DNA from 2 places in the Paenibacillus sp. 1781tsa1 genome. Region 1 is predicted to be linked to the other one. Evidence: riboswitches for the same ligand, from Rfam matches in the RefSeq annotation. Region 1 holds a riboswitch; the other holds the start of a gene.
The links. Region 1 has a riboswitch for glycine ahead of sdaAB (L-serine ammonia-lyase, iron-sulfur-dependent subunit beta). Riboswitches for the same ligand answer to the same signal wherever they lie in the genome.

Region 1 (15,570 bases):
AAGAGCAAGCATCCATTAAGGTGGGTAAAGAAGGCTACGTCATTATTTTGGATGCAAACAAAAATTATGTCGTATCCCCTGTAGCAGATGCCGGTACACAGGAAGCGAGCGGTTTGCTGGATGAAATGTATGAGGGTAAAGAAGGTCAATTCGATTACGTATTCGACGAGCAGCCGAAAACGATGATCTTTGCTACCAATGAAGCAACGGGATGGAAAATTGCCGGCACGATGTTTAAAAGTGAAATAACCAATGCGAGCAAGGACATTCGCATGATTACATTGATAGTGATCCTCGCAGCAACATTCCTTACGCTCATCTTTATTATCTGGTTCACACGCTCCATGCTGCGTCCGATCAAACGACTTCAGGAGTCGGCCAGAGCGGTTAGTAAAGGTGACTTGACCGTGAAAATGGAAACCGGGCGTAAAGATGAAGTCGGGGAACTGGCAAAATATTTTGAACGAATGGTCGATAACCTGCGGATGATGATTCTTGGTGTACAGGAAACGACAGAGCAAGTATCTGCTTCTTCTCAAGAGTTGTCTGCCAGTGCAGAACAAACGACGAAAGCGATTGAACATTCAACACAGGCCATTCAGGAACTGGCCGAAGGTGCTGAACAGCAGGTAAACAGTGTGAAAGACGGATCGGGACAGATGAGCCGAATGGCCGAAGATGTTCGGATGATGTCTGAGCGTGTGCAATCCATTACGGCGAATATGCGGAATACGTCTGGAGCGGCTTCTTCTGGGAATGAGGCAGCAGGACAGGCTGTGGAGCAGATGAACAGCATCCAGCAAACCGTGGAGCAGCTGGGAACTGTGGTTCAATCTCTGAATGCTCGTTCCGTTGAGATTGGTAGCATGGTGGATGTCATTGCATCCATCTCCAAACAAACGAACTTGCTCGCATTGAATGCTTCTATTGAAGCGGCCAGAGCAGGGGATGCAGGTCGTGGTTTTGCAGTTGTAGCCGGTGAGGTACGCAAACTGGCAGAAGAATCCGGAAGCTCGGCAGCGCAGATCGGTCAGGTCGTTCATAATATCCGTCAGGACATGGATGCCGCTCTAATCGCCATGAATGCGGCTCAGACTCGGGTGGGAGAAGGAATTCAGGCCGTGAATACGTCTGGACAATCCTTTGCTCAGATTCGGGAGGCGGTGGAAGATGCGGTTCATACATTGGATGACTTGTCCGCAACAACGAAACAACTGGAGAGTGGGGCATCCCACGTTGCCAAGGCGATGAGCGATATTTCGAATGTGACCCAGGAATCGGCTGCGAATACAGAATCCGTGTCTGCATCTTCGCAAGAACAACTGGCATCGGTAGAAGAGATTGCATCATCGTCGGCACATCTGAACAGTATGGCGGAACAATTGCAGGGATTGCTGGGCATGTTCAAGATGGTAGAGGATACGCCGAAGGATAAGGGCAAAGAATAAATTCCAGCATTTTATCAACATAATTTACCACAACTTTTATATATAGAAGAAAATAAAGATAGACAATGTTCCTGTAGCCCTGTATAAATATATCGTCTGGTTATTCCGCGCATATAGCGGTGTAATCTAACAATATAAGATCGAATTATTGAATAATATATTGATACAGGGTACAGCAGGAGGCTTTATGGTATACGTAGCAATACTGATTTTTGTAGTGACAATCACCTTGGTAATCTGGCAACCTCGTGGGTTGGGCATCGGTTGGACAGCCTCAGGTGGGGCATTACTTGCCCTGTTGTGCGGAGTCGTCAGCTTGAACGATGCCTCGGATGTGGCATCCATTGTATGGAATGCAACGCTGGCCTTTGTCGGCATTATTATGATTTCTCTCATTCTCGATGAGACGGGTTTCTTCGAATGGGCTGCCCTTCATATGGCAAGGCTGGCTGGAGGAGACGGTCGCAGACTATTCTTCTACTCCATTCTGTTGGGAGCGGCGGTGTCTGCCTTGTTCGCAAATGACGGTGCCGCGCTCATTCTGACGCCAATTGTGCTGGCAATGGTGCGTGCATTGAAGTTTGATGAGCGTATGGTGCTGGCTTTTGTGATGGCGAGTGGGTTTATCGCGGATACTACATCGTTGCCGCTGGTCGTCAGCAATTTGGTTAACATTGTGTCTGCTGATTTCTTTGGCATTACATTTGTGGAGTATGCGGTACGCATGGCTGTGCCGAATCTGATCTCGATCGTAGCGAGTACGGGGATGTTGTTTTTGTTCTATCGCAAAAGCATACCTCTTCGCTATGATATTTCAGCAGCGCGTGATCCGAAGGAAGCAATACGTGATCCGCGGATGTTTCGAATCGCTTGGTTCATGCTTGGGCTGTTACTGGTTGCCTATGCATCCAGTGAGTTTCTGCCGATTCCCGTGTCGGTTATCGTGGGCTCCGTTGCGCTGCTGTTCGCTTTATTGGCACGCAAGAGCGAGGCTGTTGATCTGAAACGAGTAATTAAGGAAGCGCCATGGTCGATTGTGGTGTTCTCGGTGGGCATGTATATCGTCGTATATGGACTGCGTAATGCGGGGTTAACGGATCATCTGAGCCGCTGGCTGGATGCCATAGCAGAGCATGGTCTGCTGGCTGCTTCGCTCGGGATGGGCATCATCGCTGCTGTATTATCATCGGTGATGAACAACCTGCCGACCGTGTTGATTAACCTGCTAGCCATCCAGGGCGCGCATACCGAAGGTATTATTCAGGAAGCATTGATCTATGCCAATGTCATTGGTTCCGACCTGGGTCCCAAAATGACCCCGATTGGATCTCTTGCCACATTGCTATGGCTGCATGTGTTATCCCGCAAAGGTGTGAAGATTACATGGGGTTATTATTTCAAGGTAGGCATCATCCTGACCATTCCCACCTTGTTAATTACTCTAGCTGGGCTGGCATTGTGGTTATGGATCCTAGGTTAGTAAAATTAGATTTTACATTAAGTATTAATAAGATAATCTGTTGTATTGTAAAAGCTGCTCTCACAGCCGGTGCTACGCACTGGCAGTGAGGCAGTTTTTTAGTTTCCTCTTCTGTTTCTTCTATAGAAGAAATGGAAATTCTCCATCTCTATTAAGTACCTAACCAATTACATAAGGGGCTGTCTCAAAAGGAATTCTGCTTCGCTCCAAGCGCTAATGAACCTACCGCACCTTAAAAGGCAGATCATCAAAGGTTGCAAGATTTAACGAACCTCAGTAACGCTATTTCGTCATAAAAGTGCTTCAAAACCTAAAAAATCAACTAAATCAACGAAATAACGTCTCTGAGATTCGTTAGTTCTCAGATCTGGGCAAATGGGAGCGAATAGCGTGTGTCAGGTTCATTAAAACAAAATAACACTAAATGAGGATGTCCCCCGTCATATTCATGACTTATGGGACATCCTCTTCTTTGCCTACTTCCCAGGCAGGAGATTGAAATGCCTGAGATTCAACGAGCGCTGACACAGCGAAGGGAACGGAACGATTGTAGAAAAGCGAAGCGTTCGCCTTTATCCCCGGATGTATTCCTTGGAAAAAGTAAATCATATAAATCCGGGGATAACAGCGATTGAAACAATGTCCGTTCCCGAAGCGGCCAATTCAGCGCAATTTGTCTCAAATGATTTTCAATATGCTGCCGATATTTTTAACATTGCGTTTACAAAACACTGATTTTAAGATGACATACCGAAACTACAATAAGTAAAGAGTTGATGGTGAACAAACAAATTCACAAAACGCCATCACTACATTGGGGGAGGAAAACAAAACATGTTTAAAAAGTTGCCGTTTATTTTGATGACCTTAACGTTCGTACTGGTGCTCGCTGCATGCGGATCGAAAAATGACGCGGGTACAGAGGGTGCTGCAAGCAATGGATCAGGGGAAGCTGCTGCTGAGCTTAGCGGTAACATTCTGGCAGTCGGATCGACAGCATTGCTACCTCTGGTAGAACAAGCTGGACAGAAATTTATGGCAGTTGATGAATATAAGAACGTAACGGTTCAAGTTCAAGGTGGCGGTAGTGGTACTGGCTTGACGCAAGTATCTGACGGACAAGCTACAATCGGTAACTCTGATGTATTCGCAGAAGAGAAACTGGAGGACGAAGCCAAAGTAAAAGAACTGGTTGACCATCAAGTAGCCGTAGTAGCTATGGCTCCAGTTAGCAACAAAGATGCAGGTGTAGAAGATTTGACGAAGCAACAACTGGTCGACATTTTCTCCGGTAAAGTGAAGAACTGGAAAGACGTTGGTGGCGCGGATAAAGCAATTGTTATTGTAAATCGTCCAAGTAGTTCCGGTACTCGTGCAACGTTCGAGAAGTATGCATTGGGTGCAAAAATGGATGATATCCAAGGTTCGATTCAAGAAGATTCTTCTGGTAACGTAAAAAAATTGGTAGCTGAAACGCCAGGTGCTATTGGTTACCTTGCCCTGTCTTACTTGGATGACAGCTTGCAAGTGTTGAAATACGAAGGTGTAGAAGCAACAGTTGAGAACGTAGAAGCAGGAACTTATCCAGTATGGGCTTACGAGCACATGTACACAAAAGGTGAGCCAGATGCAGCAACAAAAGCTTTCCTGGACTACATCCTGAGTGACGAAATTCAACAAAACGACGTGACAGAACTTGGATACATTCCAATGTCAGGTATGAAAGTAAAACGCGATGCAGCAGGTAATGTGGTTCAATAATCTTTGAACTTGCGCATACAGCGAAAGAGGCGGACTTAGGTCCCGCCTCTTTACGCGGTTTGCTCTGAAATAATCCCATATTTTTCATTAATTCTACTATAGAAGGATGGTTGTTATGGAACAGACCGAAGGGGGAACGGTAATGAATAACAAGTTGAAACCGCGCCGGCCCTTAAAAGAGAAACATTATTGGGAAGAGTGGACGGGACGGATCTATACGTCGATTTGTGTCGTTTTCCTGATCGTTGTCATGTTTTCCATTGTTTATTTTGTAGCGTCCAAGGGTCTGTCCACATTTTTCCAAAACGGAATAAGCATAAGTGAATTCCTTGGTGGAAAGACGTGGAATCCGACTGGAGAACCTGCGTTCTACGGAGCATTGCCGTTCATTACAGGTTCTTTCATTACAACCTTGCTTGCAGCATTGATCGCTAGTCCACTTGGCCTGTGTGCAGCACTCTTCATGACAGAGATTGTACCGGGTAAAGGGAAAAAGATATTGCAGCCCGCGATTGAGCTCTTGTCTGGAATTCCGTCCGTTGTGTACGGATTTATCGGTCTGAGTGTCATCGTACCTTTGCTGCGCAGTATCTTTGGTGGAACAGGCGTCGGGATTGCAGCCGGATGTCTTGTTCTCGCGGTAATGATTCTTCCTACGGTGACAAGTATTATGGCAGATGCGTTGTCTGCTTTGCCAAAAGGATTGCGTGAATCCTCGTACGCACTGGGTGCCACTCGCTGGCAAACCATCTACCGTGTCATCATTCCAACGACTTTGCCAGCTTTGTTGACAGGTGTCGTTTTGGGTATGGCTCGTGCTTTTGGTGAGGCCCTTGCTGTGCAGATGGTTATCGGTAATGCACCGCATGTTCCAACATCCTTGCTCGAATCGGCTTCAACATTAACAAGTGTAATTACACTCAGCATGGGTAACACCACGATGGGTTCTGTTCATAACAATGCACTGTGGAGTATGGCGCTTGTCCTGCTGGTGATGACATTTGTCTTCGTCATTCTGGTTCGCCTGCTTGAGAGGAGGAACCGGGTATGAAAATGAAGGCAAAGACGGTAGATAAGATTGCAACATCCGTTATCGTTGTATTGGCCCTGTTCATTGTTATTATATTGCTCGGTCTGCTTGGCTTCATCATGTATAGAGGAATTGGACATATTAGCTGGAACTTCCTGACGAGTGCACCACAGTTGCTTAAGGGTGGCGGCGGGATTGGTCCACAGCTCTTTAACTCTATATTCTTGCTTGTCCTGACATTAATTGTGACCATCCCACTCGGATGGGGCGGCGGAATTTACATGGCGGAATACGCCAAGCCAGGCAAGATTACCAGCTTCATTCGTCTTGTCGTTGAAGTGTTGTCATCATTCCCTTCCATCGTTATCGGTTTGTTTGGTCTCTTGTTGCTAGTCAATCAATTTGGTCTTGGTTTCTCTCTGATCTCGGGTGCCTTGGCTCTGGCGATCTTTAACTTGCCACTGATGGTGCGGACAACGGAGCAGGCTTTCCGGGCCGTTCCGAAGGAACAGAAGGAAGCAGGTCTGGCACTTGGATTGTCCAAGTGGAAGATTATCACTTCCATTCTGCTGCCTGTGGCATTGCCGAGTTTGATTACGGGTACGATTCTGGCATCGGGCCGGATCTTTGGTGAGGCGGCCGCGTTGATGTTCACCGCAGGTATGAGTAGTCCGCCACTGGACTTTACAGATTGGAATCCGACGAGTCCAAGATCACCACTTAATCCTTTCCGTCCGGCAGAAACACTTGCTGTTCATATCTGGAAAGTGAATAGTGAAGGCATTGGCCCGGATTCCAAAGAAGTGGCAGCAGGGGCATCCGCCGTGCTTGTCATTCTCGTGCTGGCGTTCAATCTAAGTGCACGCTGGATCGGTCGGGTTGTATTCCGCCGCATGACAGCTTCGAAATAAGGAGGAACCAACATGGCCATACCTTTTGGTACGGAACAGTTAAGCATATATTATGGACATTTTCAGGCGGTCAAGCAGATCAGTCTCACATTTCCCGAAGCGAGCGTAACGGCGCTTATCGGGCCGTCTGGCTGCGGTAAATCTACGTTCCTACGGTCGCTTAACCGAATGAACGACGAGATTGCCGGTTCCCGCACAGAGGGACATATCTGGATGGACGGTAACGATCTGAATGAGCCTGGAACCGATGTAATCAAGCTTCGCCAGAAGATTGGCATGGTGTGGCAGAAGCCAAATCCTTTTCACAAGTCCATCTACAACAATATCGCGTTTGGCCCCCGCTACCGTGGTACGAAGAGTAAGAAGGCACTGGATGAGATTGTGGAAAAAAGCTTGCGTCGTGCTGCGCTCTGGGACGAAGTGAAAGACAGGCTGAATGAATCAGCCCTGTCTCTCTCAGGTGGACAACAGCAGCGTCTATGTATCGCCCGCGCCCTGTCTGTTGATCCGCAGATTCTGCTGCTCGATGAGCCTGCATCTGCACTTGACCCGGTATCCACGGGTAAAGTTGAAGAATTGATTACCGAGCTCAAGAAGGAGCTGCGGATTGTTATTGTTACCCATAACATGCAGCAGGCAGCACGTATTTCGGATTATACAGCTTACTTCTATCTGGGAAGCATGATTGAGCACGGGGATACAGAGCATATCTTCACGAACCCGGACAATCGCTTGACCCAAGAATACATTATGGGTCGTTTTGGTTAATTGGATCATGGAGTGTCACATAGGGCAACAGACAGAGAAATGAAGAAATAAATAGAGACAAAAGAAGCACAATGCCTGGACGCTTGTTCGGGAGTTGTGCTTTTTTTAATTTATAATTTTAGTGGAATTTTCTGTATGCGGGATAAACATTATGCTACGATATTCAGTAATAAGAGAGCGTTTACACAACTTCGAAGGAGATGTTGATAATCACTACGAATCAGAGGTCTTATGACCACATGGCAACCGATATCATACAGAATTACACGATTGAAAAACCTGTCGTTTCTTATATTCGTCACAATGAGAACCTGACGTATCATGTCGTTGATGAAGCAAGCGGGCAGAAGTATCTGCTGCGTATCCATCAAGCTGCATATGCAAGTATGTCAGGCATTCAGCACACGCCTCCTGCACTGGAGGCAGAGATGAACCTGCTTCATGAGTTAAATGCAACGACAGCATTACGCGTACAACATCCGGTACGCAATGTATCGGGAGATTGGGTCACGTTATGGACAAGTGAAGCAGGTAAAGAAATCTGCTGTACAGTACTGGAGTGGATTGAGGGCAGGGACATCCAGCAGGGAGAACGCCTGACAACAGAGCAGATATATGATCTTGGTGCGCAACTACAGATGCTTCATCAGTATGGGCGTGTGCAGAATCAGACAGATCGAACAAAGGTACGGCCGACATATGGCAATATCCCTGAGAATTTGGTCATGCTAGGGCAGCTGGAGGAAGGTGTCCGATTGGGAATTTTTACAACGGAAGACTTCAATCTGCTTCGGGAGACGTTTGAGAACATTAACGAGCAGCTAGCAACGTACCCACAGCAGGCGGGGACATGGGGAATCATTCATGGGGATATTACTCGCAATAATCTGCTGATAACGGATCAGGGAATGTCCATGATTGATTTTTGTCTACACGGTTATGGTTATTATCTTTTCGATGCCGGAGGGGCAGCGCTTATGTTCAATCGGGAGGAACGTGACATATTCTTATCCGGATACACAAAAAAGATCGCACCACTGACGGATCGTGATATACGATTAATGGAAGGGTTCATGTTGATCTTTACACTTGGTTATTATGCTTTTCAGATGGCGAACGAGTCTAGGCACGAATGGATGAAAGATCGCATGCCGAAGCTATGTAGCAAGTATTGCAGACCATATGTACAGAACGAGAGTATCTTCTACGAACTGTGATTTATAATCCGGGTGTGCAGATCCTTAAGGGCTATGAATAGTGTAGCTCAAAGATATGGTTGCCTGAATACCCGAACAGTTTCGTGGACATTATCATAAATAGTAGTAAGCGCTTTATGAATTGAAGGAAAATGAAATAAGCTGTTTAAAAGTTCTTTTTATCGTATTAATGTGATGAAATCTGACAAAATATTCTGGTTTTCATCGGTTCAATCGAAAATGAAGGAAATACATCCAAAGATATCGTTAAGTTTGTTGACACTGATCTTCCGGTCGATTAATCTTAATGAAGAAGAATGAACAATTTCCATTACTGTTCTGACATACGCTCAGAATGGTTCCATACAGCGGATGATAACGAGCGGGAGAGACCTGAGTTAGCCGACCAAAATGGCTATTGTTCAGGCACCGAAGGAGCAAGCTGCTGCGCACCCAGCCCAGTGGTTAATCTCTCAGGTAAATGTACCATCGTTGGACGCAACTCTGGAGAGTGCGCGAACTGCGCCACCCAAGGGGTATATGATCAGTCAGTCCGGTGACTTGTCTGCAATTGCAGGCCATGCACCTTGTCGTGAGACACTGCTGAATCGTGAAACTCTCAGGTATCGAGGACAGAGAGAGGGCCTGAGGCCTTCTTCTGTCCTTTTTTGATGTCATCATTCAGTAATAAAGGAACATTATGGCATGGGATCTGGATGCAAATGACGAATACAATTGGAGGGTTATAAGGTGCGATTTAAAGATGTTTTCTCAATTATTGGTCCGTCGATGACGGGGCCTTCAAGTTCACATACAGCTGGAGCAGCAAGGCTGGGAAGAATCGCTCGTCAGTGGCTAGGTTGTACGCCTGAACGTGCCCGGCTGACACTATACGGTTCATTCGCTGATACGTATCAGGGGCACGGAACAGATCTGGCACTGATCGGTGGTCTTTTGGACTATGTCACAGACGATCCACGTATCCCGGATGCAGAGCAATACGCAGAGGAAGCGGGCATGGAGGTTGAGTTTTATACAAGCGGCCTGCCTGCTCCTCATCCCAATACGGTCAAAATTGAGTTGTGGCATGAAGGACGTACATGTTCCTTAATCGGTGCTTCTATTGGTGGTGGTAGTGTATCGGTGCATGCGATGAATGATTTTCGTGTTCAGATTAGTGGTGAGTTTCCGACACTCGTTCTGCGACATGCGGACAAAGCAGGAGTGCTCGCCTCGGTAACGTCCACGATCAGTTCATCCGGGGTTAACATCGGGTATATGCAGGTGGACCGGAAAGCCCGTGATGGCGAAGCGCTTACTGCGATGGAGATGGACGGCGTGCCGAATCCGGATATGCTCAAGCGTCTGAAGGAGCTGGATCATGTACTGGACATTCGTGTCATCGATTTGAAGAGAGGAGTTGATTCGGATGCGATTTAAACATTTACACGAACTGAATACGATCTGTACAGCGGAATCCAAAACGATTGCTCAACTGATGATCGAGGAGCAGGTTCAGGAGACCAATACACCGGAAGCGGATGTTGTGAAGCAGATGTCTGAATATTATCAGGTGATGAAGGAAGCGGTACGTAAAGGGTTAACGGAAGATACCACATCACGCAGTGGATTAACGGGTGGAGACGGTAAAAGAATGGCCGAGTACATTCGCAAGGGTGAGACTTGCTCTGGTGATGCTTCCGCACTTGCCATGGCGTATGCCCTGTGTGTATCTGAAGTGAATGCCTCCATGGGCCGGATTGTCGCAACACCAACAGCCGGTTCCTGCGGCATCATCCCTGGTGTGTTTATCAGCTCACAGGAGCGATTTGGCTGGACGGACGAACATCTGGTGAACGGGTTGTTCTGTGCAGGGGCGATTGGTTATGTCATTGCCAACAATTCATTTATCTCTGGTGCGGAAGGTGGCTGTCAGGCAGAAGTGGGTTCCGCGATCGGCATGGCTGCGGGTGCCATGGTTGAACTGCGTGGAGGTACACCGGAGCAGGTCGTTCATGCCGTAGGCCTGGCGTTAAAAAATACACTGGGCCTTATCTGCGATCCGGTCGCAGGCCTCGTTGAAATTCCGTGCATCGTCCGTAACGGACTGGGTGCCGTCACGGCACTGGCTGCGGCCGACATGGCATTGGCCGGAGTGCGTAGTGCCATTCCGTCAGATGAAGTCATTGACGTTATGCTGGAAGTAGGCAGTGCGATGCCGAGCCGCCACCGGGAGACGGCCCAAGGCGGACTGGCCCAGACACCAACTGGCCGCAAAATGATGCAGAAGCTGGCTAAACCGAAGGCAAAGCGTGCAGAGCCTGAGACGGAGTCCGCGACTGAAAATGAAAATGACGTAGAACCTAAGGCGTAATAGAATCGGTATGAATTAAATCTAACTTAACGCTATCTCATGTAGTCCTTAGTCTTGATTATTAAAGGTGATGCAGCGCTCTTTGCATGATACGAAAGGCCGATACAAACTCTTCCTGGTGAAGATTTGTATCGGCTATTTTTGTCTTTTACAACAAACAAAATAAAAACATATTGACGTTTTATATATCGTATTGATATATTAACAATTGTCATATATCAATACGATATATAAAAGAGCGAAACAAAACTAAAGGAGATGGTTAAAATGAAAGGAATTATCCGAACGAGTCTGCTGTTTTTGAAAAATGGAGCGACTATTGTGGGTCTAATTACGGCAGTGCTATTTCAGGTTTTCTTTAACATCATCTGGCTTAGCGGATACGATCGGGTTAATGAAAGAATGACTGAGTTGGCTGTCACGATCGTGAATGAAGATGGGGTGGCAGCTGAGCCAGTGGCGGAGTCTTTGGCAGCAGGGCTGGATTTCGAGATCATACCATCCGAATCGATGGAAGAAGCGAGACAACTGTTAACGGACAGGGAAGTATACATGATCATTGAGATTCCATCCGGTTTTATGCAGCAGACAGGAGACTTGTCGAAGACGGTGGCAGTCAATTATGTGATGAACGAATCGAACGTGGCTACCGTGAAAAGTGTGATGCAGAACGTAGCCGCACAGGTTACAGCGACATTGAATCGTGAAGTACAACAGAATAGCATTCGCGGAGTGCTGAATCAGTCCGGTATGCCTGCCGATCAGGCCGATGGGTTGGCGCTGGGGTTATCCTCACGCGTGGAGGCTGAGGTGGTGCGACTAAACCCTGTTGATAATTTTTCCTTTTCCATGGTACCGATGTTGATTGTAACGGCTACGTTTACCGGAGCGATGTTGCTTGGCATGAATCTGCAGAAAGTTTCTGGTGAATTGAGTGGCAGGGCAGGGAAGTGGGAGCGCTTCTGGGCACGTAACATCGTTAATCTTGGTGCGGCATTTATCGTTTCGCTCGTTGGATCGGGGATGATGCAAATTATGGGGGTATCGTCAGCAGACGGTTGGTTCATGTTATGGCTGTTCCAGTTACTAATCACCATATCTTTTCTATTCATGGCTCAGTTGAGCCTGCAGTTGCTTGGCAATGCTGGGGCTTGGTTAAACAGTGCTCTGTTGCCTCTATTGATGCTGTCCTCGGGATCAACGATTCCGCGAGATGTAATGCCTGAGTTCTACCAATTTATCGGTCATTATCTGCCAGCGACTTATGCCGTAGAGGGGATGATGAACCTTGTGCTCGGAGGAAACGGGATCGGCCGAGATGCGATGTTGCTCGCCGTAATCGGCGGAGTAACACTGACTTTGGGTGCACTTTGCACCTGGATCAGACGCTCCGGCCCGGCACGTTCTGAACCTCGTAGGGAGAACCAGCCTGTTGCTGTGCCGGTCGCTCTAAAAGCAACCGTTTCGTCATCTGATCATTGAACAAGGGGTACTGATTGTGATACGTTAAGGGGAATGGAAAGGAGCGGTACACCGATGAACACGCAGCATGTCATCCTCGGAATACTGCACAATCAGCCAAGTTCCGGATACGAGATCAAGCAGTACTTTGAACAATATTTTTCATTTTTCTTTGATGCCAGCTTTGGCACCATATATCCTACACTTGCGAAGATGGAAAAGTCAGGATTGCTGACTAAGGAATCAGTGAAGCAGGAAGGGAAACCTGATAAGAACGTGTATTCATTGACCCCTGAAGGAGCAGCGCAATTTCACGCCTATTTAATGAGTCCTTTGGAAGCTGAGGTATTTCGTTCTGATTTTCTGATGCGTTTGTACTTCGGAGAGTTGGCGGATGAAGATACCGTAACGGGGTGGATCTCGACCCAGTTGAAGCGAAAGGAAATGTTATATGCTGAACTTCAGCGCCAGATGGAAGAATTCGGTGAGCGTATTTCTCCTGCACAGCGTCTGTGTCTGCAAGTGGGGCTTGTACAATATGAGGCTACCATCCAGTTGCTCAAGGAACAGCTGGTTCAGGCAGAATAACCATGGCCCTAATAATTAACGTCAAAGTCAAATAGGCACTCATCAGATCCGGAACAGGTCTGTAAGCGCCTATTTGATTTTTTATATTCCGATAAAGTGCACTCCTGTCCTGTCTTGCATAAAAGCATATATAGCTTGATGTTTATGTGAGACTAGTACTTAGTACGGCATATCCATACGCAGGTAATTCAATGGCAAGCACGCCATCATCCTTGGCGGTACGATGGTTTCCACCGAATAGCTCGGTCCAATCCCCGTCTCCTGACTCCAGTTCGACAATAGCCGTCTCTTCGGACCGATTGAACAGAATCAGAATACGTTCCTCCTCATTTTGCCGCTCGAATACCAATTGGCTGCCATCGGGACGAGCCTGCAGGAAACGAACGGTGCCTTCTGCACGGAGGGCAGGATGAGCATGACGCAGGGAGATCAGTTTCTGATAAAAGTCGAACAGCTCACGGTCCTGCTTCGCTTCATCCCATTCCATGCATTTACGGCAGCCCGGATCATGCTCGCCGTCCATTCCAATCTCGTCTCCGTAGTAGATGCACGGCGCGCCCATGTAACTGAACTGGAATAACGCAGCCAGCTTCATCTTGCGCTGGTCGCCTTCACACAGCGTGAGAAGCCGCGGGGTATCGTGGCTGTCCAGCAAGTTGAATGCTACTTCGCTGGCCTGAAGCGGGTAACGGGATAATTGCCGACCGATGGAGTTCGCGAACTGTTCGGCGTGCATTGTGTTTTTCACAAAGAAAGCATTCACGGCATCGGTAAACGGATAGTTCATGGACGCATCGAACTGGTCGCCTTGAAGCCAAGAGGAGGACTCGTTCCATACTTCGCCCAGAATATAGGCATCCGGATTAGCGGCTTTGACTACACGGCGGAAATCACGCCAGAAGGCATCATCCACTTCGTCGGCAACATCCAGCCGCCATCCGTCCGCACCCACTTCCTTGATCCAGTACTCGGCAACCTCCAGCAGATATGCCTTAACCTCGGGATTCTCCGTATTCAACTTAGGCATGTGTGCTTCGAATCCGAAGGTCTCATACGTAGGAATGCCGTCTTTCACGTCCAGCGGGAATTCATGTACATGGAACCAGTCCTTGTATTTGGATTGTTCTCCGTTCTTCTGAACATCCACAAACGGCGCAAACGTCTTCCCGGAATGGTTGAACACAGCATCCAGCAATACGCGAATTCCACGTGCATGGCACAGCTCGACCAGTCTCTTCACGGTATCTGCGTCACCAAAATGCCGATCTACCCGCAGGTAGTCTTCGGTATCGTATTTGTGGTTGGTGGTGGCTTCGAAGATGGGGGTGAAGTAGATCGCATTAATGCCAAGATCGCTGATATAATCCAGATGGTCGATCACGCCCTGAAGGTCACCGCCAAAGAAATTGAAAGGGGTTGGCTCGCCACCCCACGGTTCCACCTTTTCCGGACTAATATCCGGGTTGCCGTTCGCGAATCGTTCAGGGAAAATCTGATAGAACACGGCATCCTTAACCCATGCAGGGGGTGTGAATACAGCTCCTGCATGAATATATGGGAACTGGAACATACGACCCGGATCATCTGGTTCCTCTTCTTGGAAGTCCGTCTCGGTCATCCAGATCTGTTCGTCTCCGTTTTTGAGCAGAAAAGAGTACTTCAGTCGGTGGTAGGGAGGTTTCACCTCGCCCTCGTAGTAATCGAACATGGAGTCAGAGGTGAACTTCGTTAAGGGAACCAGCGCTTTGGTTGCATCCCACGCATATTTATCTCCGGTCAGGGCATGTACCTCGGTCAGATCATTCTTTTTGGCGCGCAGACGCAGATGGATTGTATCTTGGTCATAGGCATAGGCCCAATTGCGTTTCGGTTGATGATAGATGGCTTCCAACAGCATAATGAAATTCCTCCCGTCAGGTGTAGGTATAATATGTACTTGGTAGACTTGATTGATATAACATTCCCCACGTGAATGGATAAGCTATAATTAGAATGTGTGGTAACGTAAAGGAATTCAACATGGTTTCAACAAGATATGAATCCATGTATTATAGACAGCTTTTATTATGATGATGCTCAGATATATCATTAACCCAATGGGGGCAGAAAGGAAACGAATATTCGAATGAAAACCAAACTGTTATATATTGAAGATGATACGGAAATTGCGACTTGGGTCAGAGCCGATCTGGAGGAGCGCGGTTATGAGGTGGTATGGCTCGGTAGTGGTGAAGGTGCAGCGGAGGCTGCTGTTGGTTGCTCACTCATTATTCTGGATGTCATGCTGCCCGGGCTGGATGGATTTACGGTGGGCCAGCGACTGAAAAAAGAACATCCCGCCGTGCCCATTGTCATGCTCTCGGCCAGAACGTCCATTGACGACAAGTTGCATGGTCTCGATTTTGCCGATGACTATGTGACGAAACCATTTCACCCCGATGAACTGGCTGCCCGGATTGAGGTCCAACTGCGTAAGGCGGGAACTGCGGTCTCATCGGATACAGCTCTGAAGCTGGATCACCTCTCCATCTATGAGAAAGATAACCGCATCGT
Region 2 (15,570 bases), 4.9 Mb from region 1:
CCGTCGGATTGGCCGGTGGCGAAGGGGTTGCGGGTCTTGCAGCCATCATCGGTTATCTGGTCATGAACGTCACACTGGGTACAGCTGTAGGGGTTACACCAGCAATGATCGGCGAAGTACCGGGTTATGCCAGCATCCTGGGTATCCCAACATTGAGTACAGGCGTATTCGGAGGTATTATCATAGGTATTGCCGCCGCGCTCTGTTACAATCGATTTTTCAAAATCGAACTGCCGTCCTACCTGGGATTCTTTGCAGGTAAACGTTTTGTTCCGATTGTCACTTCGGTTGTTTCCCTCTTGCTGGGATTAGTTCTGGTGATTATCTGGCCACCGATTCAAAATGGATTGAATGCTGTGTCTCACTTCATGGTCGATACAAGCCCGACGTTGTCGGCATTTATCTTCGGTGTCGTGGAACGGTCATTAATTCCGTTTGGTCTTCACCACATTTTCTACTCCCCATTCTGGTTTGAGTTCGGTGAGTATGTGAACAAAGCTGGAGATGTCATTCGTGGTGACCAACAAATCTTCTTCAATCAATTGCGTGATGGTGTTAACCTCACAGCGGGAACATTCCAAGTTGGTAAATTCCCGTTCATGATGTTTGGTTTGCCAGCGGCCGCTCTTGCGATGTACCATGAAGCAAGACCGGAACACAAAAAGTATGTTGCAGGTATCATGGGTTCAGCTGCGCTGACCTCATTCCTGACAGGTATCACAGAACCACTTGAATTCTCGTTCCTGTTTGTAGCACCAATCCTGTTTGCAGTACACTGTATCTTTGCAGGTTTGTCTTTCATGACCATGCAAATTCTGGGTGTGAAGATCGGTATGACCTTCTCCGGTGGGTTCATTGACTTCCTGATCTTTGGTATTATTCCAAACCGTACACCATGGTGGGACGTAATTATTGTCGGATTGATTCTTGCGGTAATCTATTACTTCGGTTTCCGGTTTATCATCCGCAAATTCAATCTCAAAACACCAGGACGTGAAGATGCAACACCTGAAACTGAATCTGGCGGAGGCTCAGGTTCAACGGATGACCTGCCCCATAACATTCTCGAAGCTTTCGGTGGCAAGGAAAATATCAAACATCTGGACGCTTGTATTACTCGTTTGCGGATTGAAGTCAATGAGAAATCCAATGTGAAAAAAGATCGTTTGAAACAATTGGGTGCATCCGGTGTGCTTGAAGTGGGTAATAATGTTCAAGCCATCTTCGGAACACGTTCCGACACGATTAAATCTCAAATGCAGGATATTATTGCAGGACGAACACCAGCACCAACGCCAGTAGCAGCCAAACCAACTCCAGAAGAGGAGAAGGCACAAGGTGAACAAGGCGAGCGTATTGTTGCTGAGGACATCGTCATGCCAGTCAATGGTGAGTTGATGGACATTACGAATGTACCTGATCCAGTCTTTGCTGAGAAAATGACAGGTGATGGATTCGCAATTTTGCCACATGATGGTACAATAACTTCTCCTGTGTATGGTAAAGTGTTTAATGTATTTCCAAGCAAACATGCCGTGGGCATCATGTCCGACGGAGGCAAGGAAGTGCTTGTTCATATAGGTGTCAATACGGTGAAGCTGAAGGGTCAAGGCTTTAACGTACTGGTACAGGAAGGTGATCTGGTATCGGCTGGTCAGCCGATTATGGAAGTGGATCTGGAGTATGTGAAAGCAAACGCTCCATCCATCATTTCGCCAGTTATTTTCACCAACCTGCCAGAGGGCTCCACGGTAACCCTGAAGAAGAGTGGAGTGCTGAAAGTTGGCGATCAGCCAATCATTGAGATAAAATAAGAAGTGTTACGACGATGGCAAGCTAGTGTAAATATATGCAATGCCAAAACCAAATTACTGAAAGTGAGATGATTGTAATGCAACAAACATTCAGAATTACAGACGAAGATGGTATCCACGCACGTCCGGCGACAGCCCTGGTTAATACAGCAAACAAATTCAAAGGTGCAGAATCCTTTGCAGAAGCAAACGGTAAAAAAGTAACGTTGAAATCCATTCTGGGTGTTCTTTCCCTCGGATTGGAACAAGGCGACACCATCAGCATTATCGTTGAAGGCGAAGGCGAAGCTGAAGCTCTTCAAGCTTTGACTGACGTTATGGTTAACGAAGGGTTGGGCGAAATTAATGCTTAATGTCTCCGGGATCGCGGCTTCGGCGGGTATTGCTATCGCCAAGGCGTTTATCTTGGAGCATCCTGACTACTCTGTAGAAAAACGCCAAATTAACGACGTTGACGCAGAGATCGCAAAACTCGACTCAGCTCTGGGTAAATCCCAGGCTGAGCTTGAGGCGATCAAAGAGCGTACTTTACAAGAGCTTGGCGAGAAAAAAGCTGAGATTTTTGCTTCGCATTTGCTCATTCTGAATGACCCGGAACTGATTGATCCGGTTAAAGCTAGAATTGCAGATGACATGATCAATGCAGAATTTGCTTTGAACGAAACGGCATCGCAATTTATCTCCATGTTTGAGAACATGAAGAGTGCATACCTGCAGGAACGTGCAGCAGATATGCGTGACGTTACCAAACGTGTGCTAAATCACTTGCTTGGTATCGACTTCATGAGTCCGGCTGAGATCAATGAAGAAGTGATCGTGCTTGCGGAGGATCTGACGCCTTCCGATACGGCTCAATTGAATCGCCAATTTGTTAAAGGTTTCGCAACCAACATTGGTGGACGTACTTCTCACTCAGCGATCATGGCTCGCTCTCTTGAGATTCCAGCTGTCGTTGGAACCAAGGACATCTTGGCTCAAGCGAAACAAGGCGATATGATCATTGTTGACGGTCTGGATGGTCACGTGCTGGTTAACCCTACTGATGAAGTTATTGCTGAATACCGTGCCAAACAGGAACAGTATGATGCACAACGTGCAGAGTGGAGAAAACTGCGTGATGAGCCAACGGTAACTGTGGACAACGTTCATGTTGAACTTGCAGCCAACATTGGTACACCAAATGATGTAACGGGTGTTCTGGAGAATGGCGGCGAGGCAGTAGGCCTGTACCGTACCGAGTTCCTGTACATGGGCAGAGACAAGCTTCCTTCCGAAGACATTCAGTATAATGCTTACAAAGCGGTACTGGAAAAAATGGAAGGCAAACCTGTTGTTGTTCGTACACTCGACATCGGTGGAGACAAAGAGCTTCCATACCTGGATCTGCCAAAAGAAATGAATCCATTCCTCGGCTTCCGCGCAGTTCGTCTGTGTCTGGACCGTCTGGATATCTTCCGTACACAATTGCGTGCATTGCTGCGTGCAAGCGTACATGGAAACCTGCGTGTCATGTTCCCAATGATCGCAACACTGGGTGAATTCCGTGAAGCAAAAGCTGTCTTGCTCGAAGAGAAAGAGAAGCTGGTTGCTGAGGGTATTGCTGTTTCTGACAGCATTCAACTCGGAATCATGGTCGAAATTCCTTCGACTGCAGTTCTGGCGGATCAGTTTGCCAAAGAGGTGGATTTCTTCAGTATCGGAACGAACGATCTGATTCAATACACAATGGCAGCAGACCGTATGAACGAACGTGTAGCTTATCTGTACCAACCTTACAACCCAGCCATTTTGCGTTTGGTTAAAATGGTTATCGATGCAGCACATCGTGAAGGCAAATGGGTTGGCATGTGCGGTGAGATGGCAGGAGACGAAACAGCAATTCCATTGCTGCTCGGCCTTGGATTGGATGAGTTCAGCATGAGCGCAACATCCATTCTGCCAGCTCGTAGTCAGATCACGAAGCTGTCCCGTGCGGATATGCAGGAACTGGCTGCTAAAGCTCTGGATATGCAAACGGCTGAACAAGTCGTTGAATTGGTTCAAAGCATTCAAGCGTAATGTAATTTTACGGGGTTTCCACCCGATTTTAAGGGTTTCTTTTTCCGATAAAAAGCTGCAGTCGTGCAGCAATTTTGCCGGTATCCGCGATTCATTGTGGATATCGGCTTTTTTTGTTATCAACAGGATAATGTGATTCGGACTCACGTGTGTAAACAAACGGTTCTTTAAACCTTGGTCTGCGAACTGAAGGGAGACTGAACGTGGCTAAAGTAGACAAATATGCTGTATTCTGAATTGCAAGGCGGCGTTCTTGAGTGGAGAATGCGTAATTCATAAGTGAAAGTGCAAAGAACTAAGAGAGGAGAGCTAAGGATTAAAGCTAAAGGACAAAAGCTAAAGTATAAAAGCTAAGGGATTAGCACTGTGGGGGAACTGGGGGATGAGCTTTGGGCATTAGGCGCTGTGCTGCTAAGGAATCTGAGACATCTTAGTCCGGGATTTGAAGCACCAGCAGAAATCTAAAGAACCTGAGACACGTTATGTCGGACTATACAGCCATTTTTAGCATTATTGTGAGGGTATCTATAGAAATAACGTGTCTGATGTTCCTAAGAATTGAAAGAGTGGCCTGTGGAGGCCAAATAAGACATCCTGGATTCGTTAGAACATGTTCTGGCTTGGTACTATCCGTCTCAGGCATCCGAAAGTCTGGGCTTCCAGACCTCAGACCTAAGATGCTGGCATACGTCGGAGCATGACTTGCCTGCGTTGAGACATGCTCTAGCAGGATGATGGTGAGTAATAACAGTGGCATCTTTAAAAGGGAAGGCAACTCGAAAAGCTCTTGCTGATTGGAATGTCAGCAAGAGCTTTCGTGATAACAATGATTTGATTAATTGCACGCGCAGTTCAGTACAGGTTTGCGGGCCGCTGTAGTCTCATCAAGACGAGTGACCGGTGTTCCGTAAGGTGCGTTGAGTACCAATTCTGGCGTCTCTTCCGCTTCTTTGGCAATCCGTATCATCGTATCAATAAACCCATCCAGTGTTTCTTTACTTTCGGTTTCCGTCGGCTCGATCATGATGCATTCCTCAACGTTGAGCGGGAAGTACACCGTTGGCGGGTGATATCCAAAATCAAGTAATCGTTTGGCAACATCCAGTGTACGCACACCATATTGTTTCAATCCCCGACCAGACATGACGAATTCATGTTTGCATACCCCTGGATACGGAATCTCGTAGTAAGGTGCGAGACGGGCCATCATATAGTTGGCATTCAGTACCGCACACTCAGATACACGGCGCAAGCCTTCCGGTCCATAGGTGCGAATGTAGGCATAGGCACGTACCAAAATACCGAAGTTGCCATAATAAGCTTTGACCCGACCAATGGATTGATCTCCTTCACGGTCCAGTGAATACACACCATCATCATTTTTGATCACCATCGGTTTAGGCAGGAACGGGATCAGACGGCTCTTCACCCCGACGGGTCCGGCACCAGGTCCACCGCCGCCATGAGGCGTGCTCATCGTTTTGTGCAAGTTCAGATGCACCACATCAAAGCCCATATCACCCGGACGGGTAATGCCCATAATGGCATTGGAGTTCGCGCCATCGTAGTACAGCAAGCCACCAGCCTGATGTACGATGGATGCAATCTCCTGAATGTCTTTCTCGAACAAACCAAGTGTATTCGGGTTCGTCAGCATCAATGCTGCTGTATCCGAGCCAACGGCTGCACGGAGTGCGTCCAGATCAACCAGTCCGTCTGCGCGGGATGGAATCGTCACGGTCTCAAATCCTGCAACGGTTGCACTTGCCGGGTTGGTGCCGTGAGAAGAATCGGGCACGATGACTTTGGTACGCTGTTCACCACGACCTTCGTGGTAGGCACGAATCATCATAAGTCCAGTCCATTCTCCATGGGCACCAGCGGCTGGTTGTAAGGTCACAGCGTCCATACCTGTCAGCCCCGCAAGGTCATTTTGCAACGTATACAACAGTTCAAGTGCACCTTGAATGCTGGATTCATGCTGGTACGGATGGATTTTGGCAAAACCATTATAACGTGCAACATCCTCATTAATCTTGGGATTGTATTTCATTGTACAAGAGCCCAGTGGATAAAATCCGTTATCAACGCCGAAGTTGCGGCGGGACAGCGCGGTATAGTGCCTGATAACATCTACCTCGAACACTTCCGGTAGTGCGGCTGCTTCCGAACGGAGCATTTCCCGGGGAATCAACGTGTCGGCAGCCTGACGAGGAACGTCACATTCTGGCAGAGAATAAGCGACACGTCCAGGGCTGCTGAGTTCAAAGATCAATGATTGTTCCGGAGCAGGAGATAAGGTCTGTGCGCTGAATGTTGTAGCTGTCTCAGATTGAGCCGGAGTGGAGACAGAGGCACCCGTTTCCGATTGTCCTTGTCCTTGTACCGATGTTGTCGTTGTTGTCGTTTCCTGAGTCACAGCGATCCCTCCAATGCTCGTGCGAATTCGTCGATCTCTTCTTTGCTTCGTCGTTCAGTTACAGCGATCAACATATGTCCGGCAAGCTCCGGGTAATCACGTCCGAGTTCATAGCCACCAATAAAGCCCGCATCCAGCAGTTTCAACTGAAGAGCATCCACGTCTGTTCCTTCAGGAAGCTTAATCACAAATTCATTAAATGTTGGTGCATTAAACGTCAGGCTAACACCGGAAATCGCAGTTAATGTACTCAGGGTGTAATGACTCTTTTGCAGATTCAGATCCGCGACATCGATCATTCCTTGTTTACCCATGATGGACATATATACAGATGCGCTGAGCGCAAGCAAAGCCTGGTTGGAACAGATGTTGGATGTCGCTTTTTCGCGGCGGATGTGCTGTTCACGCGCTTGCAGTGTGAGTACAAATCCACGCTTGCCGTTGCGGTCCGTTGTCTGGCCTACAATTCGGCCAGGAATTCGGCGCATATGAGGCTGGGATACGGCGAAATATCCGCATGTCGGACCGCCGAGTGAAGCGGCAATACCGAGGGGCTGCGCATCGCCAACGACGATGTCGGCACCCAGCTTGCCTGGGGCTTCCAGCAGACCCAGCGATAGCGGGTTAGCACTTACGACGAGCAGGCCTTTGTGCGCATGCACGAGGTCGGCAGCTTGCTTTACATTTTCCACGGCACCAAAGAAGTTTGGACTCTGAATCATGACAGCAGCGGTATCGTCCGATATGGCGGCTTGCAGGGCATCCCAGTCCGTGACTCCATCCTTATATCCGATCTCGACAATCTCCAGACGGAGTCCGTGCGCATATGCCTGCAGTACCTGACGGGCTTCCGGATGAACGGTGCGGGATACGATGAGCTGTTTGCGACGAGTTGCCGCTGCGACCAGATTCCCTGCTTCTGCAAAGGCTGTTGCTCCGTCATACATGCTGGCATTGGCCACAGCCATACCGGTTAATTCACAGATGTAGGACTGGAATTCGAAAATGGCCTGTAGTTCACCTTGGCTGATCTCAGGCTGATAAGGTGTGTAGGCAGTGTAGAACTCGGAACGGGAAATGACGTGATTGATGACGGAAGGAACATGATGATCGTATATGCCTGCGCCGAGGAAGCTGGCGTGTGTTTCGAAATTGGCGTTGGCACCAGCTTGCTTGGACATGTGACGTGTCAGTGCATATTCATCAAGTTTCGAGGATACGGGCAGCTCGCCCTGATAACGAATCTCTTTGGGAATGTCCTGGAACAGTTCCTCCAGCGAATCCACACCGATGGTTGCGAGCATGGCGCTCTGATCCTGCTCGGTCATGGGAATGTAACGGTGCTTGCTCATGCTTGATCAGCTCCTTGAGTAGGTGTCTTTGACGTTCGTGTCCGTTTATGAAAAGGGGTCTTTACGACCTCGGCTTTCAGTTTCTTACCTCGGATCTCAATCTCAAGCGGGGTTCCGAGCGCAGTGTATTTGCTGTCGATAAGGGCAAGCCCCAGATTACGCTTCAATGTAGGTGATTGCGTGCCTGTTGTCACTTCGCCAATCTGTACGCCTTCGGCGTAAATCGGATAGTGGGGGCGAGGGATACCGCGTTCCAGGACTTCGATGCCAACCAGCTTGCGGGCAGGCCCGTCATTTTTTTGCTGTAACAAGGCTTCATGTCCGATAAAAGGTCCGGCATTCAGCTTCACAAACATGCCAACACCAGCTTCGAGTGGAGAGATGGTTGCCGACAATTCCTGTCCGTATAGGGGAAGCTTTGCTTCAAAGCGCAATGTATCTCGGGCACCAAGTCCGGTTGGCACCAGTCCGTGACCTTCACCAGCTTGCATTAATCCATTCCAGACCACAGCGGCCTGATCTGCAGGAACATATAGTTCAAAGCCATCTTCGCCGGTATAACCGGTACGGGACAACAGCAATTTTGCTCCACAGACTTCGGCATCCTGCACAAAACGAAACGGTTCAATCGCCGATACATCTGTATCTGTAACTTTTCCGATAATATCTACAGCCAGTGGACCTTGCAGGGCGAGTAGCGCTGTCTGCTCCGAATCGTTGGTCATGCTCACGCCAGGGATCAAGTGCTCTTGCAGCCACGCCCAATCCTTGTCGATATTGGAGGCGTTAACGACGAGCATATAATGCTGATCTTCCAGCTTATACACGAGCAGGTCATCGACCACACCGCCATCTGGATAACACATCAAGGTGTACTGGGCTTGACCGGGGACCAGCGTGGTTACATCATTGGTGGTCATTTGTTGCAAAAAAGCTTCAGCCTGCTCACCCTGTACCGTGAATTCGCCCATATGGGATACATCAAACAGTCCAGCACGCTCACGTACCGCTTCATGTTCTTTCTGGATTCCGCTAAATTGCACCGGAAGCTCCCAGCCTCCAAAATCAATGCACCGTACGCCTTCATATTGCTGATATAGGGGGAAGAGTGGTGTTCTTAGCAAATTGGACATCAAATCACCTCGTCATGAGCCGTCAACCGGCCGGATATACAATCGTGGATCAATGAACCAGGGTATTTTTAAATTTTTCAGCTAGAGATCTTTCGTAGATAAGTATGGTAAGGCAGCTATGACAGCGCCGATCTGAATCCTGTTTTTCGTTTTTTGGGAAAAAGGAAAAGGACAGGCCAAAGAATCGGCATGCCAAGTAGCACGCTGTATTCTAAGGCTCTGTCCCTTGTACCTGAGAGTTACCCCGCTGAGTTGTGCAGCAGGTTTCCCCTTGGGTGATCATAACGCCCGCTCAGGGCGAATAGATGCTCTCCAGAGTTGCGTCCCGTAAAAGTCCTTTTGCCTGAGAGATTCACCCCCGCTTATCGGTGGTTTACTCCTTCGGCGTTACCTCATGTACATCCCGAATCGGGTGTCACGGGTAATCTCTCCCTTTACATTCATCCGCGGGTATAACATAGTCCAATAAACACATTTACTCCTCTCATTAAAACGTGAATCCACTGCCGATGTCAAGAACGATATCATAGATAATGATTAAAAACCGAATGTTTGATTTGGTTTTAATATTATTGTTCGTGTATTTATAAAGACTGCGCTTACTATTTGATTTTTTACCAGTATATGAAGAAAGAGTGAAATCCGGTTACAGGATTTTAAGGTGCTCAGTAAATAAATTGTAAGGTATCTTGACATTTGATTCAAAAATATCATACGCTATGTTCTGGGAAAAAGGTTAAAGGTCAAAGAACGCATGCACTCATTAATGAAAAGCGAGGCGGATATCGATGAGCGAATTGAAACGTGATTTCCTGTACAGTGAAGAGCACGAATGGGTGCAAACCGTAGGGGAGGATACTGTACGTATTGGCATTACCGAGTTCGCGCAGCATCAGCTGGGTGACATTGTGTTTGTGGAATTGCCTGACCTTGAATCCAATGTAAAAGCAGAAGACAGCATTGGAACGATCGAATCGGTCAAAACGGTCTCGGATTTGTTCTCTCCCGTCACCGGTTCAATTATTGCAGTGAATGATTCGTTGCAGGACTCACCTGAACTTGTGAACAGTTCTCCTTACGAGGAAGGCTGGATGATTGAGATCCGTGTTGAAGGAGATCTGACAGCAGCATTGTCTACATTGATGAATGCAGACGCGTATCGTAAACATACGGAAGAATAGTATCAACGAACTTGTACTTATTAACTTATATTTTATAACAAAATGTAATAAGCTTCATATTGTTTCGACCTGTGTGAGCCGGATGCTTGCACAGGTTTTTTGTGCTTTTCAAGAATGGTTTGGAATGCGGATTGAAGCTGATTGGGGATGTAAATCACCTGCTTGGACCAAACTATAGGTTGGAAAATGATTTTGGAAATGACAAAAGTCATAGGCAGGAAAAGCCTTGTGTACCAATGGGTTCAGCCATTATGCATCGGTTAAAACGATTACATAACCTAATGTTGTCATCATTGTTCATGACGAAAGTACGCTTTCATTTCATTGAACAGGAGAGCATTCTCGCTTAGGATTACAGCAGGGGAGAAATGATACCCCTTTCATAAGTCATAATCACTTGATCCAAGGAGGATAATACAATGAGTAATTTGGACCAATCGTCCAATTCCAAAGGTGGGCTACGGGTAGGTGTGCAGCGTTTTGGCCGATTCCTGAGTGGTATGGTCATGCCGAATATGGGAGCGTTCATCGCCTGGGGATTAATTACGGCCATGTTCATTCCAACAGGCTGGTTCCCTAACGGGACACTAGCACAGCTAGTCGATCCAATGATTAAATATTTGCTGCCACTGTTAATTGGTTACACCGGGGGTACGATGGTGCATGGTCAGCGTGGTGGTGTCGTAGGTGCCATTATGACCATCGGGGTCATCGTGGGTAGTGATATTCCGATGTTCCTCGGCGCCATGATTGCCGGACCACTGGCAGCATGGATCATCAAAAAGTTCGATAAATCCATTGAAGGTAAAGTTAAAGCTGGATTTGAAATGCTGGTTAATAACTTCTCAGCCGGTATTATTGGCGGGATCTTGGGGATTATTGCTCTACTGGGCATCGGGCCTGCTGTAGAAGCGATTAGCAAAGTATTGTCTGCCGGAGTACAAGGTCTGATGAATCTGGGCTTGCTACCGCTGGTCAACCTGATTATTGAACCAGGTAAAGTATTGTTCCTGAACAATGCAATCAACCACGGGATTCTGACACCAATTGCAACAGATCAAGCAAGAGAATTAGGGCAATCTGTATTATACATGCTTGAATCGAACCCGGGTCCTGGACTTGGTATCTTGCTTGCTTACTGCTTCTTTGGACGCGGAATGGCCAAATCTTCTGCACCAGGTGCCGTTATCATTCATTTCTTCGGGGGAATTCATGAGATCTACTTCCCTTACATTTTGATGAGACCAATTCTGATTCTTGCCGCAATCGCGGGTGGCGTTGCAGGTACATTAACATTCATGCTCACCGGAGCAGGACTTGTTTCGGCACCATCACCGGGCAGTATTATCGCGTATTTCCTCTTAACACCAAAAGGTGGATACCTGCCGATGCTCGCAGGGGTGCTTGTAGCAGCAGTTGTTTCTTTCTTGATTGCAGCAGTGTTGCTGAAAACGGGTAAACAAAAGGACGAAGATCTGGAGTCCGCATCCAGTCGGATGAAAGACATGAAGAGTCAAGGAACCGTTCCAAATGCTGGCATTACGGCTAATCATCGTGAAGCAGACAGAGCCGCAGATACAACTCCTTCTACAGTGAAAACAGATGTGAAGAAGATTGTCTTCTCCTGTGATGCAGGCATGGGGTCGAGTGCCATGGGTGCTTCCATTCTACGCAAGAAGATGAAGGCAGAGGGGATTGACGTTACTGTGACCAATACGGCTATCAGTGATATCCCTCCGGATGCAGATGTGGTAATCACACAACAAATATTAACGGATCGTGCCCGCTCTGTTGCGCCGAACGCAGAACATATATCCATCGACAACTTCCTAAAAAGCCCGGAATACGATGCGCTCGTTGAACGTCTAAAGTAATTGCGCGCATTCGTTTTCCCTGAGCCGGAGGCCGAGATATGAGTATTACCAAAAGACAACGTGAAATCGTGGAGTTTCTGCTGGAGCATCCACATGAAGTCACTGCCGGTGAAATCGCCGTTGAAGTCAAGGTCAGTACCCGAACGGTTCACCGGGAGCTGCAGATGATTGAACAATGGCTTGAACCTTTGGGCATGAGGCTGGAAAAAAAATCAGGAACCGGTATCCGAATTGATGCCAGTTCCGATGATCTGGCTGTATTGCGCCAGCAACTAGAGGGTAAAGAATATGTAGAGTTTACGCCGGAAGAGCGTAAGCTCTTCATGCTTTGCATCCTGCTTGATGAAGCGGAGCCTGTAAAGTTACTCGCTCTGGCTTCGGATCTAAAAGTGACCGTATCCACCGTAACCACGGATCTGGATGATCTGGAGTCACGGATTCGTCAGGCGGGACTGAAGCTGGTTCGCAGACGTGGATATGGCGTCAAGATTAACGGGAGTGAGACGATTCATCGCACAGCCATAGCCGCACTTGCTTTGGAATTTCTGGATGAATCCGACCTGTTCGGAAGACAACCTGAACAAGGCGGCTCCATCGTAAACCAAAAATTGCTGGATATGATTGGACACGGTGATGTGCTTACGATCGAAAATGCGTTATGGCAACCAGATATCGAATGGCTGGAGAACATCCCGGAACGCCAATACATGAAGCTGCTGATTCAATTATCCGTCGCAATTGTACGTATTCGTAAAGGCTTCGGCATTGGCCGTATTTCTCCACGAGAGAACACGGAAGATGCAGCTGCTGAGCAGGATGAGATAAAGGTTCCGCCATATATGGCTTCCCGCTTATGTGGTGTGTTATCGACCCAGCTGGGGCTGACATTCTCCCAAGATGAGCAAGCTTATTTTCACAGACTATTAGTTGAGACAGAGCAGCGGATTCACTCTTCGCGGCTGCTGCCAATAGACGACTTGATTTTACTGGACAGGGTACATTCACTGATTGATCAGATGCAGGCGAGAACGCATTACACCTTTCATGAGGATCGATTGCTTCGTGAAGGTCTGCTTGGTCATATGCAACCTGTTATGGAGCGAATTGAAGGGCAACAGATCATTCGTAATCCGCTACTGCAGCAGATTCGCAAAGATTATGACTCCCTGTTCGAAGAGGTCAAACAATCTGTGGGGCAAGCTTGGCCAGGCACAGACGTTCCGGATGAGGAGATTGGTTTCTTGGTCATGCACTTTGGGGCTTCCATCGAGAGGTTACGTACATTGAAACGGGAGATCAGGGCGATCATCGTGTGTACAAGCGGAATTGGATCATCACGCATGCTATCCAGCCGATTGTCCAAGGAGATTCCCGAGATTCGAATCATGGATAGCGTGTCCTGGTATGAAGCTGCCCGGATACCTACAGATCAATATGATCTGGTGTTATCGACGGTCGATCTGCCGATGGATGAGCATCAGTATTACAAAGTGAGTCCACTGCTTACGGCAGAAGAGAGCGAACGTCTGCGTCATTTTATCCGAACAACAACATTACAACGACAGCATAATAAGCCCCGTGAAGCAGAGGTTCAGACAACAAGTCGTTACTCGGACCCTGATGGAATGGAAGCTATTTTAGTTGAAATCGTCCGAATTATTGGCAAGTTTCAGGTGTACCCGCTGGATAATCAGGATATCGGGTTCTATAAAACGGTGTATGCGATGTGCAACGTACTCCATGGTTCTGGTGTGTTGAAGGAACCAGAGGAGATCGCAAAACGGTTGGAGGCACGTGAAGCAGTGGGGAGTCAGAAGATTCCCGGCACAAGACTTGCACTGTTTCATACACGAAGTGAGGGGATATACAGGCCGTCTATCAGTCTGTTTCAGCTCACGGAGCCACTCCTTCGTACGCCGGATGATCCGGCTGGAGTTACCCATGTTCTTTTGATGCTGGGTCCTCGAGAATTATCCAAGGAAAGCCTGGAGGTTCTCAGTGAGATTAGCGCTCTGTTATTGCAGGAAGAAATGATTACATTACTGGAAAAGGGAATCAGGGATGAACTCATTCATTACCTGTCCCAGGAACTTGTTGGATTTTATCGTAGTAAAACCGAAATTGGAGGTCAACCATTATGAGTATGTTAACAACAGATAAAGTCATCATGAATGCGACGGCTCAGGACAAATACGAAGCGATTCGCATGGCAGGGCAGATTCTGAAGGATGCGGGACATATTACCGCTGATTACATTGAGAAGATGATCGAACGTGAAGAGATTGTCTCGACCTATGTAGGGAACGGCCTGGCTATTCCGCATGGTACGAAGGAATCCAAAGCTTTCATTTTATCCACAGGTATCTCTGTCATTCAGTATCCACAGGGTGTTGATTTTGGCGAAGAAAAGGCTTATATGGTCATTGGTATCGCGGCTCAAGGCGGGGAACATATGGAGATCCTGACTAGCATCGCGGTGATCTGTGCTGAGGATGAGAACATGGAGGCCCTGCGTCTCGCGAAAACAGCCGAAGAAGTTATCGCTATTCTGGAAAGTGAAATGGAGCTATGAAGGCCCTACACTTTGGCGCAGGTAACATTGGACGCGGGTTTATCGGATTAATCCTCTCCCGGGCAGGGTATGAGGTGATTTTTTCAGACGTGAATCAGACCTTGGTAACCGCTCTCCAGCAACGGGGGCAGTATACGGTGGAACTGGCTAACGAGAGCAAGGATCAGGAGACTGTCACAGGCGTAAATGCAATCGATGGAACCCAGCTGGAGACGGTTGCCCAAACCGTTGTGGAAGCTGATCTGATCACAACCGCAGTGGGTGTGGGCGTACTGAAACATATTGCACCAGGTATTGCGAAGGGACTTGAAAAAAGACTGAATTCCGGTCCTGCACAAAACGCTCTTCACATTATTGCTTGCGAGAACGCAATTGGAGCAAGTACACAATTGAAAGAGCATGTATATGCTCTGCTCAATGATGAGACACGTTCCCTTGCGGATCAGTATGTTTATTTTCCAGATTCGGCCGTAGACCGGATCGTGCCTATTCAGCATCATGAAGATCCTCTGCATGTACAGGTGGAACCTTTTTACGAGTGGGTGGTGGATCGTTCCCAGATGGCACCTGCATTCAAACCGGTTGAGGGCATTCTATATGTCGATGATCTGGAGCCGTATATCGAACGGAAGCTGTTCACGGTTAATACAGGACACTGCGTTGCAGCATATATCGGTCATGTACACGGGTATGACACGATTCAGAAGGCTATTGCCGACGAGAGAGTGAAATCGATTGTCTACGGTGCTTTGCAGGAAACCGGAAAAGTTCTGGTGAAGCGTTTTACATTTAACCCTGAAGAGCATGAGCAGTATATTGTCAAAATATTGGGACGGTTCGTCAACCCGTATCTCACCGATGAGGTTACTCGTGTTGGTCGTTCCCCACTGCGCAAATTGTCTCCGAATGATCGTCTGGTTCGCCCGGCCCTTCAGGCCTATGCGGATGGAACCGAAACGACCTATCTGGCTATGGGCATGGCAGCAGCCTGCAAGTTCGATGTATCCGATGATCCGGAAGCAGTTGAACTTCAGGACATGATTCGCCAGAAGGGAATTACAGCTGCGCTCCACCATTATACATCCATGGATGAGCATCATCCGGTGCTTGAACAGGCTGTTGCCCAGTATAACCAAATGTAAGAGCAGTGGTAGCCAGCTAACAGTA

Region 2: it holds a riboswitch for glycine, as region 1 does, so the genes downstream of both, gcvT (glycine cleavage system aminomethyltransferase GcvT) here and sdaAB (L-serine ammonia-lyase, iron-sulfur-dependent subunit beta) in region 1, are expected to answer to the same signal.

The regions. Positions count from the first base shown of each region.
Region 1 is NZ_JAMYWY010000001.1:500,546-516,115, forward strand. Features, by position in the region: gene NKT06_RS02410 (methyl-accepting chemotaxis protein) at 1-1,448, shown strand, start outside; gene NKT06_RS02415 (arsenic transporter) at 1,636-2,928, shown strand; gene NKT06_RS02420 (hypothetical protein) at 3,520-3,663, shown strand; gene NKT06_RS02425 (phosphate ABC transporter substrate-binding protein) at 3,763-4,689, shown strand; gene pstC (phosphate ABC transporter permease subunit PstC) at 4,805-5,740, shown strand; gene pstA (phosphate ABC transporter permease PstA) at 5,743-6,630, shown strand; gene pstB (phosphate ABC transporter ATP-binding protein PstB) at 6,643-7,398, shown strand; gene NKT06_RS02445 (phosphotransferase enzyme family protein) at 7,638-8,615, shown strand; glycine riboswitch at 8,968-9,092, shown strand; glycine riboswitch at 9,097-9,232, shown strand; gene sdaAB (L-serine ammonia-lyase, iron-sulfur-dependent subunit beta) at 9,345-10,034, shown strand; gene sdaAA (L-serine ammonia-lyase, iron-sulfur-dependent, subunit alpha) at 10,024-10,968, shown strand; gene NKT06_RS02460 (YhgE/Pip domain-containing protein) at 11,236-12,450, shown strand; gene NKT06_RS02465 (PadR family transcriptional regulator) at 12,505-13,017, shown strand; gene NKT06_RS02470 (alpha-glycosidase) at 13,160-14,914, opposite strand; gene NKT06_RS02475 (response regulator transcription factor) at 15,143-15,570, shown strand, end outside.
Region 2 is NZ_JAMYWY010000001.1:5,374,031-5,389,600, reverse strand. Features, by position in the region: gene ptsG (glucose-specific PTS transporter subunit IIBC) at 1-1,814, shown strand, start outside; gene NKT06_RS24230 (HPr family phosphocarrier protein) at 1,892-2,167, shown strand; gene ptsP (phosphoenolpyruvate--protein phosphotransferase) at 2,160-3,872, shown strand; gene gcvPB (aminomethyl-transferring glycine dehydrogenase subunit GcvPB) at 4,708-6,147, opposite strand; gene gcvPA (aminomethyl-transferring glycine dehydrogenase subunit GcvPA) at 6,288-7,643, opposite strand; gene gcvT (glycine cleavage system aminomethyltransferase GcvT) at 7,640-8,776, opposite strand; glycine riboswitch at 8,994-9,094, opposite strand; glycine riboswitch at 9,098-9,220, opposite strand; gene gcvH (glycine cleavage system protein GcvH) at 9,565-9,957, shown strand; gene NKT06_RS24200 (PTS mannitol transporter subunit IIBC) at 10,377-11,831, shown strand; gene NKT06_RS24195 (BglG family transcription antiterminator) at 11,870-13,972, shown strand; gene NKT06_RS24190 (PTS mannitol transporter subunit IIA) at 13,969-14,403, shown strand; gene NKT06_RS24185 (mannitol-1-phosphate 5-dehydrogenase) at 14,400-15,545, shown strand.